Regions from separate parts of the Exiguobacterium sp. s149 genome, predicted to be linked through region 1. Evidence: riboswitches for the same ligand, from Rfam matches in the RefSeq annotation. Region 1 holds a riboswitch; the other holds the start of a gene.
The links. Region 1 has a riboswitch for thiamine pyrophosphate ahead of KNP81_RS12465 (YkoF family thiamine/hydroxymethylpyrimidine-binding protein). Riboswitches for the same ligand answer to the same signal wherever they lie in the genome.
Positions count from the first base shown of each region.

Region 1 (6,122 bases):
GACTCCTTGAATCTCATGATTCAAGGAGTTTTTTTGTCTTCTGCCCTAGAAGGATGCCGGCCCGGTTCAATATTTTTCTTCCGAGCGGTTGCTATTTTGGGAAATGTTGAATAGAGATTGCCCCCTCAGGGAATAGTCACTTGAAATCAATGTAGAGAGTGGAGGCAATTCAATGGAGACAGTAAACGCTGCGTTATGGATTCGAGTTCGAAATACGCTTGGGGAAGGGCCGTGTTGGGATGCGGAACTGAAACGCTTCTATTGGGTCGATATCGAGGGACATACACTCTGGTGGTACGATGAGAAAGAAGATGAACTGTCGTCGTTCGATATGGGACAACAGATCGGGTTCGCGGTCCCGAAAGTGACGGACGGCGTCGTCGTCGGCTTGAAAGACGGGATTTATGAGTGGGACGAGACGTCAAAAGAGCTCGATAAAATCGTCGAACTCGACGACCCAGAAGGAAAGCTCCGCTTCAATGACGGCAAAGCCGACCCGTACGGACGCATCTTCGCCGGCACGCTCCATCTTGAAGACGAGGCGGAACAAGCGACGCTATACCGTCTGAATCGCGACGGCACGACCGAGGTCATGTTGAGCGAGTTGACATTATCGAACGGACTGACATGGTCACCCGACCATTCGACGTTCTATCATATCGATACACCGACCGAGACGGTCCGTAAATACGCCTTTGACTTGAAGACGGGTACGCTCGGCGAAGGGGAGGCCATCATCGATTTCACAGTCGAAGAAGGATTCCCGGACGGCATGACGTCCGATGAGGAAGGGTTCTTATGGATTGCGCACTTTGCCGGCGGCCGCGTCTCGCGCTGGAACCCGGAGACGGGTGAAAAAGTGCTCGAGGTGCTCGTGCCGGCCCCGAACGTCACGTCGTGCTGTTTTGTCGGCGACAACTTGAACCAACTCGCCATCACGACGGCTCGTGAAGGGATGGATGACGAGGCGCTCAAAGCCCATCCGGACGCAGGGTCGGTCTTTAAAATCGATACAGACGTGAAAGGGATGCCGCTCTATCGGTTTGGACGATAAGGAGGTAAAGAAATGGTGAAGCGATTGCTCGTTCGTGCAGGCATCGGTTTGGCACTCGCGGCAGTGGCCCGGGTCGGGATCCAAAAACTATTGGATGCGAACCGGGAAGACGACCACACGTATTTGAATCCGCGCTGGGATGAGGCCCCGAGTGTCGATGCCGATAAGGATGAGGATGAGGTCGGTCTGACGCAGCTCGATTCGATTTATCGGGCCGAGTGGCAGGCGAACACGTATCCCCGCTCCGAGGCGGAACGCAAGGCGTTGGAAGAATAGGGAAAGGAACACGTCTGGGAACGGGCGTGTTTTTTTCTTGACAAGACAATGGTGACCCGTCATTATCTAAAAAGTAATGATTACGATTTAGGAGTGGGGATATATGAAACGAATTCCAATCACGGTGCTGTCCGGTTATTTAGGGAGCGGCAAGACGACGTTGATGAATCATCTGTTGAACAATCGGTCAGGTAAGAAATATGCGGTCATCGTCAACGACATGAGCGAGTTGAACATCGACGAACGATTGATTGAGCAGGGCGGTTTCTCGCGGACGGACGAAAAATTGGTCGAGCTATCGAACGGCTGCATTTGTTGCACGCTTCGTGAGGACCTGCTCGAAGCGGTACAGGACATCACGAACGACCGTGAACTCGACGGGATTATCATCGAATCATCCGGCATCTCAGAACCGATTCCGGTCGCTCAAACGTTTACATACGCCGATGACGCCCTCGGGATCGATTTAACGAGCCGCGTCTATATCGATGCGATGGTGACCGTCGTCGATGCATATCGATTCTTGAAAGATTTTAACTCGGGCGAGTCACTCCATGAACGCAAGCAGGCCATCGATGAGACGGACGTCCGTGAAGTCGTCGATCTGCTCGTCGATCAAATCGAGTTCGCGGACATCATCGTCTTGAACAAGGCGGACCGCGTGACAGAGACGGAAGTCGACGAGATGGCCGGGCTGTTAAAGGCGCTCAATCCTACCGCCAAACTGTTGACGTCGGTCCTTGCGAACGTAGAATTGACCGAGCTGTTAGACGTCAATCTGTTCGATTTCGAGCAGGCGATGCATGCCGCCGGCTGGATTCACGAGCTTGAGGCGGAAGTACATACGCCGGAGACAGAAGAGTACGGCATCAGCTCGTTCGTCTATCGTCGACGCCGTCCGTTCCACCCGGAGCGGCTTCATGCGTGGATCGAGGCGTTCCCGGAACAAGTCGTCCGCGCCAAAGGGTTCTTATGGATTGCTTCTCGAAACGACCTCGCCTGCCTGTTCTCGCAAGCGGGGTACGCCTCGACGCTTGAACACGCAGGACGTTGGCTCGCGACGCTGCCGAAGGAAGAGCGTCGTCTTATGTTCGCAGCAGAACCCGAGCTCGCCGCCGATTACGTCGAGCCGTACGGGGACCGTCAGACGGAGCTCGTCTTGATTGGGCAGCGGATGGAGCGTTCGGTCATCGAGGCCGGACTCGACGCGTGTCTGTTGACAGACGAGGAGATGACCCTCGATTGGACGACGTTGCAAGATACGCTTCCGGGGAACGGTATCGTGACTTTCACATAAACCGTTTACAAATCCGGAGTGGTCGTCTATACTTTTCGTTGCATAGACAACCGCATACATTGGACTACACTAGGGGTGCTTCGGCTGAGATGTGAGCATGGCTCCAATCCCTTATGACTCGATCCGGGTAATACCGGCGTGAGGAAGTGTGGCACTTTTTCTAATGGATTTGTAAATTGGACGAGTGGCCGCATTCTCATGGATGCGGCTTTTTTGTGTACATACAATTAAGGGGGAATAGAACATGAACAATCAATGTGAAAGGAGTCCGATCGTCGGATTCCGCTTTACGCTGAGCCCAATGACGTCTGATTTTGTGAGTGTCATCAAAGGGGCATTGAAGGAGACGAACTTGCAAAACGTCTGGCGACATACCGACGACGTCTCGACGGTCATCCGTGGACGAAGTGAGCATGTGTTCGATGTGGCCAAAGCCGTCCTGTCACATGCGACGAAGACAGGAGAACATGTGTCGATGAGCGGGACGTTCTCGGTCGGCTGCCCAGGCGACACGGCAGGAGACAATCTGCTCGACGTGACGACTGAGCCGGGGAATGGCACGGCGGGCTCGCAGTACGTATCTTCACAATTTGCACTCTATCCGCTCGGGGACCCGAAGTATATGGACATCATCTACGAAGAAATTGCGTTTGCGAAAGAGCGTGGCGTTTTCAATGACTCGATGCATTATGCCTCGGGTATTCACGGCGACATCGAACCGGTGTTTTCATTTTACGAGGCGACGTTCGACCGCGTCCGTGCGAAGACGAGCCATGTCGTCATGACGGTCACGTTCAGCGTGAACAGCCCGTCACACGAGGGACAGCAGCATGCTTAAGTCGTGGAAGTTAAAAGAAATCGTCTTGTTGGCCATTTTATCGGTCGTATTCGCTGTCGTCTATTTGGCGTTCGTCCATGTCGGGAATCTATGGGCAGGCTTGATTGGACCAATCGCGTACGAATGGATTTTTGGGATTTGGTTCATCGTCTCGATTATTGCGGCTTATATCATCCGCCGACCTGGCGCAGCATTTTTGTCAGAAGTGCTTGCGGCGACGATTGAGATGATGATTGGTAACGCGATTGGACCTCGTATTATTTTAGTCGGGATCATTCAAGGACTTGGTGCTGAAGCGGCGTTTGCGGTCACGGGCTACAAGCGATATGACCTTTGGGTGCTCATGCTGGCCGGATTTGGTGCAGCTGCGACGAGTTTCGCGTATACGTATGTCATGGGTGGACTCGTTGCCCTCAGTCCGACATACGTAGCGACGATGTTCGCGTTACGTGCGACAAGCGGAATGCTCATTGCCGGTCTGGGAGGTAAGATTTTGAGCGACTTGTTGCTTCGTACGGGTGCGCTCGAAGGGTATGCCCTCGCGCGTAAGGGACGAGTACATGGTTGAGGCAGAACAGCTGGCGTTCCGCTATCCGGACAAACAGCGCGAAGTATTGACAGACATCACGCTTCAATTAACGGCTGGGAGGACGCTCATCACAGGGGCGAGCGGATCGGGGAAATCGACATTGTTCTCTTTGATGAATCGTCTGTACCCGGATAACTGCGATGGCATCGTGACAGGCAAATTACATTTGTTTGACCGCTCTTACGACACGTATACAGCTGGTGAGGTGAATCGTCGTGTTGGAACGGTGTTTCAAGATCCTGACAGTCAATTCGTCATGCAGACGGTCGAGGAGGAATTGATTTTCACACTTGAAAATTTTGCCGTGGCGAGGGACGAGATGATGGCGCGTGTGGCCACGATTTTAGCGGAATTGCAGTTGACCGATTATCGTGACCGAGTCATTCATGACCTGTCAGGTGGTGAAAAGCAACAAATCGCTGTCGCCTGTGCTTTGATCGGGAAGCCGGAATGGCTACTACTCGATGAGCCGCTCGCGCACCTTGATCCCGAAACCTCAACCCGTTTCGTTCAGTGGCTCGACAACGTCGCACAGACGGTAAACGTTGTCGTCATCGAACATCGACCCTTCCTATGGGGCGGGTTCTTCGATAGAGAAGTGGAGCTCGTGAACGGACGCATCAACTATGACGGACCGTTCGTTGCCCGCCCGGATTATACGTTCTCTCCGGTTAAGGTGACACAAGGAAATACTGTTTTATTTCACGTACCGCAATTGAAACGAATAACATTCAAACTAGCAGCGAGCGAGCTGACCGTCGCCGAGGGTGATCTCATTGCCGTACTTGGTCGAAACGGCAGTGGCAAATCGACTTGGCTCAAGAGCCTTGCCCGCGAACATCAAGAAGTCGGACTCGTCCCACAATCTCCGGCTCGTCTGTTTATCACGAGTGATGTGACACGTGAACTCGCATATGGCCATAATCGTCCGATTGAGGACATCATGAACCGGCTCGGGCTTGGACCGTTTCGTAACGACCATCCACTCTCGCTTAGTCACGGTCAAAAACGAAGGCTCGCCATCGGGGTGATGATGCTCTCGAATAAACGGCTCATCGCGTTCGATGAACCAACTGCTGGACAGGATGAGATATCGCTTCGTGCGCTTTATGAATTGATGGTTGAACGAACCCGCGCCGGCCAGACGGTTCTGTTTGTGACGCACGACCTTAGTTTCGCCAGAATCGCGAACACATATTACTTGATGCGTGAAGGTTACTTGAGTGGGCCATATGATGCATCGCTCTGGAATGAGACAGAGCTTCTACAAGCTCACGGTTTATTGCTGGAGGAATCGTGATGACGTTTCATGAGATGAACCCGACGATTAAATTTCTGACCGTCACGTTGCTCATGTTCGGTCTCGCCTTTATGTACAATCCATGGACGCCGCTTGCTGTATTCATCGGAACGCTTATACTTCAAATTCTCTTTTCTAACGTGAACTGGAAACGCTGGGGGCTGTTCATGATTCCGTTTTTATTCACCGCGCTCGGGACATTGTGGACGACGCTCGTCTTTGGAAAAGAGGCGGGCGGGGAGGTCATGTTCACGCTGTTCGGCAACGACGTGACCGTCGAAAATGTGATGCTAGCATCGACGCTCTCCTTACGGGTATTAGCATTCACCGCGTTATCACTCCTATTCACACTGACGACGGACCCCAAACGGTTCGTCTACAGCTTGATGCAACAAGGGAAGTTGTCGCCTAAAATCGCTTACAGTGTCTTCGTCGGCTTTCGTTTCTTTCCGATTTTGAAGCATGAACTGATGCAGCTGTATGAAACGCATGCTTTGCGAGGCGTTCGTTTAGAGACGCGACTCGATCACATTCGGCACGTTCCGAATTTAATCATCCCGCTTCTGGCAGGATCGATCCGACAAGCGGAACGCATCGCGTTCTCGATGGAGGCACGCGGGTTCACGGGCGAACCACGAGCGACGTATGAAGTCGTCGCCATCACTCGGTACGACTTTCTGTTGGCGTCGCTCTTGATTGTATTGTTCGGAGTGAGCGTATGGATTGGCATATAAACGAAACAAGACGACTCACTCGGAGTCGTCTTGT
Region 1 covers NZ_JACSLZ010000010.1:18,474-24,595, reverse strand. The annotation lists gene KNP81_RS12480 (SMP-30/gluconolactonase/LRE family protein) at 173-1,054, shown strand; gene KNP81_RS12475 (hypothetical protein) at 1,067-1,330, shown strand; gene KNP81_RS12470 (GTP-binding protein) at 1,434-2,627, shown strand; TPP riboswitch at 2,689-2,789, shown strand; gene KNP81_RS12465 (YkoF family thiamine/hydroxymethylpyrimidine-binding protein) at 2,872-3,465, shown strand; gene KNP81_RS12460 (ECF transporter S component) at 3,458-4,033, shown strand; gene KNP81_RS12455 (ABC transporter ATP-binding protein) at 4,026-5,354, shown strand; gene KNP81_RS12450 (energy-coupling factor transporter transmembrane component T family protein) at 5,354-6,088, shown strand; gene KNP81_RS12445 (DUF1643 domain-containing protein) at 6,104-6,122, opposite strand, start outside.

Region 2 (6,122 bases), on a different contig from region 1:
GAAAATCAAAATGCCGGCATTGCCGAACCAGTACGTGACGAAGGCCGGGCTCGCGTCAATCGGCGACAGGTGCCGACCGAACTCGGCCAAGAACAGCATCGCGTAGCCGAATACGAATAGGCTGAGCAGTCGATGTTCGACTTGGCGCGGATTGCGGAGCAAGACATCTAGGGCCAGGTGGCTCAATAAGAATGCCGGCAATAAATACACGGCCATATAGAGAAATAATGTGGTCACGGATAGACCCCTTTCTTCAAACAAATCCATCTCTTACTTTCTCTATCGGTCGAAACGAATCCTTTCTCGAGTGTACGGACACATCCATACAAAAAGCGAGCGGAACCAAAGTCCACTCGCTGTCTTCATCTCGTTTATCAAAAATAGGATCGTCAAAAACCACGACGTCATCGGCATCGAGACCCTGCAGGTGAAACACATGCAGCAGGACCGCAAGCTCAGCAAAGCGATCTCCGATGTCAGTTGGTCGGAGTTCTTCCGCATGCTCGCATACAAGGCGGACTGGTACGGCAAAACCGTCGTCAAGGTCGGCAAGACGTTCGCCTCGAGCCAGCTCTGTTCGAGTTGCGGCCACCGACACAGAGACGTGAAGCATCTCGGTCTGCGTAAGTGGACATGCCCGGGTTGCGGGACGCACCACGACCGCGATGTGAACGCAGGACTGAACCTCAAACGAGAGGCCGAGCGCATCCTGGCCTCCACAACCGTCGGGACGACGGGGATAGCCTGATCAGGTTCCGGTCGTTCGACTGGATCACCCAGGAATCCTCCACCTCCAAGTGAAGCGTAGGTGGGGGTAGTTCAAAATGTGTCTTCGATTGCCGTATCGCCTGTGACGAGATCAATCGTTTGATTGTGGGCCGCGTCATGTCCGATGACGTGTGCCAAGAAGGCCGCAACGTCTGCGCGTGGGATTTCCCCCGTCTTGACGTCGCTCGTCTTCACTTTGCCCGTTCCGGCATCATCTGTCAGCGCACCCGGGCGAACGATCGTGTACGTGAGCCCGCTCGCTTCAAGCAGACGGTCTGCATGGTGTTTCGCGACATAGTATGGTTTCATCTCTTCCGGCCATGCCGAACGATCTTCCGCCTTCAAGGCGCTGACCATGACGAACTGTTTTACATTCCCGTTCGCCTGAGCCGCCTCGACACTTTTCGCCGCGCCGTCAAGGTCGATTAACAGCGTCTTGTCGGCTCCGGTACTACCGCCTGAACCAGCCGCAAAGACGACCACGTCCATCCCAGACATCGCCTGTTCAAGTGACGACACGTCACCTTCGAGGTCGCCTAAAACGGCTTGATAGCCTTTCGATGTAAAGTCGTCGAGTTGCTCTTGTTTCCGCACCATCGCCGTGACTTGATGCTTCCCTTCCTCGTGCAATCGTTCGACGAGCTGTTTTCCAATCTGTCCATTCGCGCCTATTACAAATACGTTCATCTGTCTTCCTCCTCAAATTGAATTCAGAGACAAGCGAAACGCCGTGTGGCCATGGCCACATCCGGTGCAGAAGCGATAGCCGAGATGACGGCGACGCCGTCCGCCCCGTCGTTCCGAATCATCGAAACGTGTTCCGGTAAAATGCCGCCAATCCCCACGATTGGCAGCTCTCGATACAAGGCTCGAACTTGGCGGATGAGCACCGTCCCGTTCACTGCCCTGGCGTCTTCTTTCGAATTCGTCGGGTGGACCGGACCGATGCCCACATAATCCGCATGCTCGATGGCCGCCGCTACTTCTTCGAGCGTGTGCACCGAGACACCAAGCCATTTGTCCGGGCCGATTCGCTCACGAACGCGTGCGGCTTCGGCATCATCCTGTCCGATATGCACGCCGTCGGCATCGATGCGCTCTGCTAGGTCGACGTCATCATTGATGATGAACGGAACATCGTATGAGCGGCAGAGTGTTTGCAACGCTCTCGCCATCGCTTCTTTTTTATCCCCATACAGTGCATGTTTACCTTTTTCGCGAAATTGAAAACATGTCACGCCACATTGAAGTGCCGTTTCCACCGTCTGGAGCATGTCTTCCGCGTTTGCGGTTCCGCAAATAAAATAAAGCCGCAACTGCTCAGCGATGGTTCGTTGTGATGGATTCAAGCGTCACACCTGCCTCTCCATGTGTCGCATACGCCCAGTGATTCGTCGGTCCATGTCCGGCACCGATATCGAGTCCATGCGTGATCGCGCATTGGATGAACCGCTTGGCTGTAACCGTCGCCTCGAGGATGGAATGCCCTTTGGCCAGTTCCGCCGTGAGTGCTGCCGAAAACGTACAACCGGTTCCATGTGTGTCACTCGTCTGGATGCGCGGGGCCGACAAGAGGAACGTCTCTGACGCCGTCATGACCAAATCGTCCGCAGTTGCGCCATCGAGATGTCCGCCTTTTAAGATGACAGCACGGACACCATACGCTAACATCTGCTCTGCTGCTTTAATCCGGTCTTCAAACGTCCGAATCGTCATGCCCGTCAACACTTCCGCTTCCGGCACGTTCGGCGTGACGACGGTCGCGAGCGGCAAGAGGGATGTCTTGAGCGCCTGGACCGCCGAATCCTGAAGTAGCGAGGCCCCGCCTTTCGCAATCATGACCGGGTCAACGACGAGCCGATTGAATGTGTGACGCCGCACCCCATCAGCGACCACCTCGATGCGCGCCGCATCGAACAACATCCCGGTCTTGCACGCCGCAATCGTAAAGTCTGAACCGATTGCATCGAGTTGTTGCGTCACGAGTTCCGGTGACACCGCCTCGACCCCATGCACCCCACGTGTGTTTTGGGCCGTGACGGCCGTCAAAACACTCGTCCCGAACACACCGAGCTCTTGGAACGTCTTCAAATCAGCTTGAATGCCAGCGCCACCGCCCGAATCTGAACCGGCAATCGTCAATACTTGGGGCCGTATCATGACACCACCTCGATACGGTCACTCGGCAACTCGACCGCCGTCATCTTGCCAAGCTCATTCAAGAAGTGAACGGGGAAGTCACCCGGTCCGTCAGCCAAAGCGGTAGCGAGTTCGCCGCACCGGGCATAGCCGGCGAGCGCCGTCGCCGTGGCCGTAACAGCATCCCGTTCGACCGCAAGGAACGCACCGACGACCGCACTGAGTAAACAACCGGTCCCTGTCGTCCGGGCCATCGCGCCAGTACCGCCTTTAATTTCAATCGTCACGTCCCCGTCGCTGACGACATCCGTTTCTCCGGTCACGGCAACGACACAGGTATAGCGTCGTGCCGCCTCACGCGCGATTTGATTCAAATCGTCTCGCGTTTCACCGGCGTCCACACCGCGCGCCGCCGCGTCGAGACCAATCAATGTCGCGATTTCTCCGGCATTCCCACGAATGACCGTCACGCGGACATGTTGCAGAATCGCTTTGGCGACGTCGCGCCGGAATGAGGTCGCCCCGACCCCGACCGGATCGAAGACGACTGGACGACCCGCTTGATTCGCCGCCTGCCCGGCTCGAATCATCGTACGTTCCGTCATTGCATCGAGCGTGCCGATATTAAGCACGAGCGCATCGCTCACGGATGCCATCTCGGCCACTTCTTCGACCGCAGATGCCATGACCGGGGCCGCCCCGATGGCGAGCAACCCGTTCGCTGAAAAGTTGGCGACGACGATATTCGTGATGTTGTGGATGAGTGGCCGTTCGGCTCTGACTTTGTCCCATAAGTCGCGCTTCATCGTGTTACCCCCGCCGGTAAATCCCACGACTCGAGCGTCCACGCCATCTCCCAAAACGCGTGTTCATAATAACAACTCTTCAAGAACAGCTGCTGATACCGGAATCGCTCTTCCGCGGTCGCCTGTCCGGCGAGCACGTCGAGCCGTTCAATCTGTTCCTCGACGAGGTCGCGGAACCATTCCGACCCGTACGTCGCAATCCACGTCGTATAAATCGGATGATCGGGTGTCGCGTCTTTCAATCGCTCCCCGATCTCATAATAGACCCAGTAGCAAGGCAAGATTGACGCGAGCACGTCGCCGAGCGTCGGCCCAGCCTGTTGCATATGCATCGCATAGGCGTAAGCCGTCGGGGCCGGTTCGAACGTCGCCCACTCCGCCTCCGTCACGTCGAGCAACGTAAAAAACTCACGATGCAGCGCATGCTCCGCTTCAATCGTGTGAAGGGCGTGCGTCAAAAAACGGCTCGCCACTTCCATATTCGGGGCGAGCGTCGCGCCTTTCGCCTGTACTTTCGAAAACTGATTCAAATAATACGAGTCTTGCATGACGTAATGCCGAAATTTCGCCTCGTCGAGTTCACCCGTTCCGAGTTCGCGGACGAACGGGTGATCAAAACTGGCTTGAAACAAAGCATCTGCCTCTTGTCGTAGATGTGCGGTGAATGTCATGTGTTCTCCTCCTTTGTGATTAAAAAAGACGCCGCCTCCCATAACGGAAGCGGCGTCGGATTTACACAAAGTGTACGAGAACAATCGGTTCGCCCACTTCCCTACGCTAGCGTGAACTAGATCAGGTTCAAAGGGTCTGGACCTCGTCCATCTCAGCCGCGTCACGCGACTCCCCTAGTGGTAAACATTATGAAATTCGGTCGTCTACGACCACATCATATCAGTCTTTCCCTGTACTGAAAACCCTTTATCGCGAAAAGCGCCGGTTCAACAACGTTCCCATTTGCGAGAACCGCTCGGTGCCGAGCTTGCGCCGGTTCGACGCGGCGAACACGTAATAATCGACTTTGCCCATGTAATAAATCAAACGCAGGCCGGCCAAGAAGAACGTGATCGTCGTGCTGACGGCAAAGCCGACACCGTACCAATCGATGCCTCGCGGCAAGAGCAGTAACGTGAACAACGCGTTCAATGTGAAGAACGAGATGTTGACGAACAACGCCCCGCGCCGGTCCTCGAAATAGAGCAATAACAGCGTCAAGATGAGAATCATCGCATTCGCGAACGCCGCGAGCGTCGTCATCCGAAAGATTTGACCAATCTCATCCGGGACGCCGATCCAACTGACGAACGCGCCCGCCATCAGGATGGCGAACAGCGTCACGACGCCTTGGCTCCGCGCGAGTCGAATCAACTCATTTTTCAATACGGACGTCATCGTCTGTTTCGCCTTCTCGATTTGATGGAGTGCCCCGCCGTAGTTGATCAATCCATAAAACGTACGGTAGCGCTCATAAAATCGGGTCTCGACGGCGACGACGAACAACAGTTGCGTCGGGATAATCGTCAAGTACGACCAAAAGATGGCCGTATCATAATACGGGTTGAACAGGAACGAGTCCGCGATGATGACACGTCCTTCACCGAACCAGATGATGAAATTCGTGACCCAAATCCCGAGCACGTACAACACGCCGATGGCGAACAAGTCCGGATAGTGGTCGAAGTACTTGAAGTACGAGAACTCTTTCACCGCGTAACGGAGCGGGAACGTCCGGAGCATCGCGAAGAATAACCCGAACAACGTCACAATCATCCCGACCGTGAAACCGAGCAACAGCTCGAGACTCGACGGGTCGACCATGAGACGGCTGATCGCGTAGACGCTCCCGACCGAGATGAGTCCACCGAGCAAGAAGCTATAGGCCACCGCTTGATAATACTTGGCGGCACTCAAGAACAAGAACATGACCCAGATGACGTTAATCGTCATAAATAAAACGAACAACGTCAGTTTGTACAGAAAATCGAGCGGCGACAATAGCCAAAAGATACTATACAGCAAGCCTGCGGCGAGAATCGTCACTTTGAGCATCCCGGTGAACACCGGAAAAATCTCATGCGCCTTTTTCTCATAAAACAAGTCCGCCACGTATCGTGTGACGACGAGCTGTTGAAAACTGAACAAGATTTGCGAGAAGATGAACGCGTACGAGACCGAGATCATGAAGAGCGTCCGTTCGGCGAGCGACAACGTCGGCATTTGGAATGCCAACCATTGAATCGTACCGACGACCAAGATGACGATCAACCACGGTCCGGACGTGACGAGGCCGGAGAACGTGTACGCCTTCAGCCGGGACGAATAGTAGTCTTCTTGAAACAACTTCTGCAACTTAAACCCGATGCCCGCCATACTGTTCCCTCCTCGCTTCATAGATAGCCTTATAGCGGTCCA
Region 2 covers NZ_JACSLZ010000003.1:71,436-77,557, reverse strand. The annotation lists gene KNP81_RS05400 (GGDEF domain-containing protein) at 1-237, opposite strand, end outside; partial or broken gene KNP81_RS05395 (RNA-guided endonuclease TnpB family protein) at 299-748, shown strand; gene KNP81_RS05390 (SDR family oxidoreductase) at 820-1,455, opposite strand; gene thiE (thiamine phosphate synthase) at 1,479-2,117, opposite strand; gene thiD (bifunctional hydroxymethylpyrimidine kinase/phosphomethylpyrimidine kinase) at 2,089-2,928, opposite strand; gene thiM (hydroxyethylthiazole kinase) at 2,925-3,713, opposite strand; gene tenA (thiaminase II) at 3,710-4,384, opposite strand; TPP riboswitch at 4,466-4,570, opposite strand; gene pelG (exopolysaccharide Pel transporter PelG) at 4,632-6,080, opposite strand; gene pelF (GT4 family glycosyltransferase PelF) at 6,061-6,122, opposite strand, start outside.
Region 2: it holds a riboswitch for thiamine pyrophosphate, as region 1 does, so the genes downstream of both, tenA (thiaminase II) here and KNP81_RS12465 (YkoF family thiamine/hydroxymethylpyrimidine-binding protein) in region 1, are expected to answer to the same signal.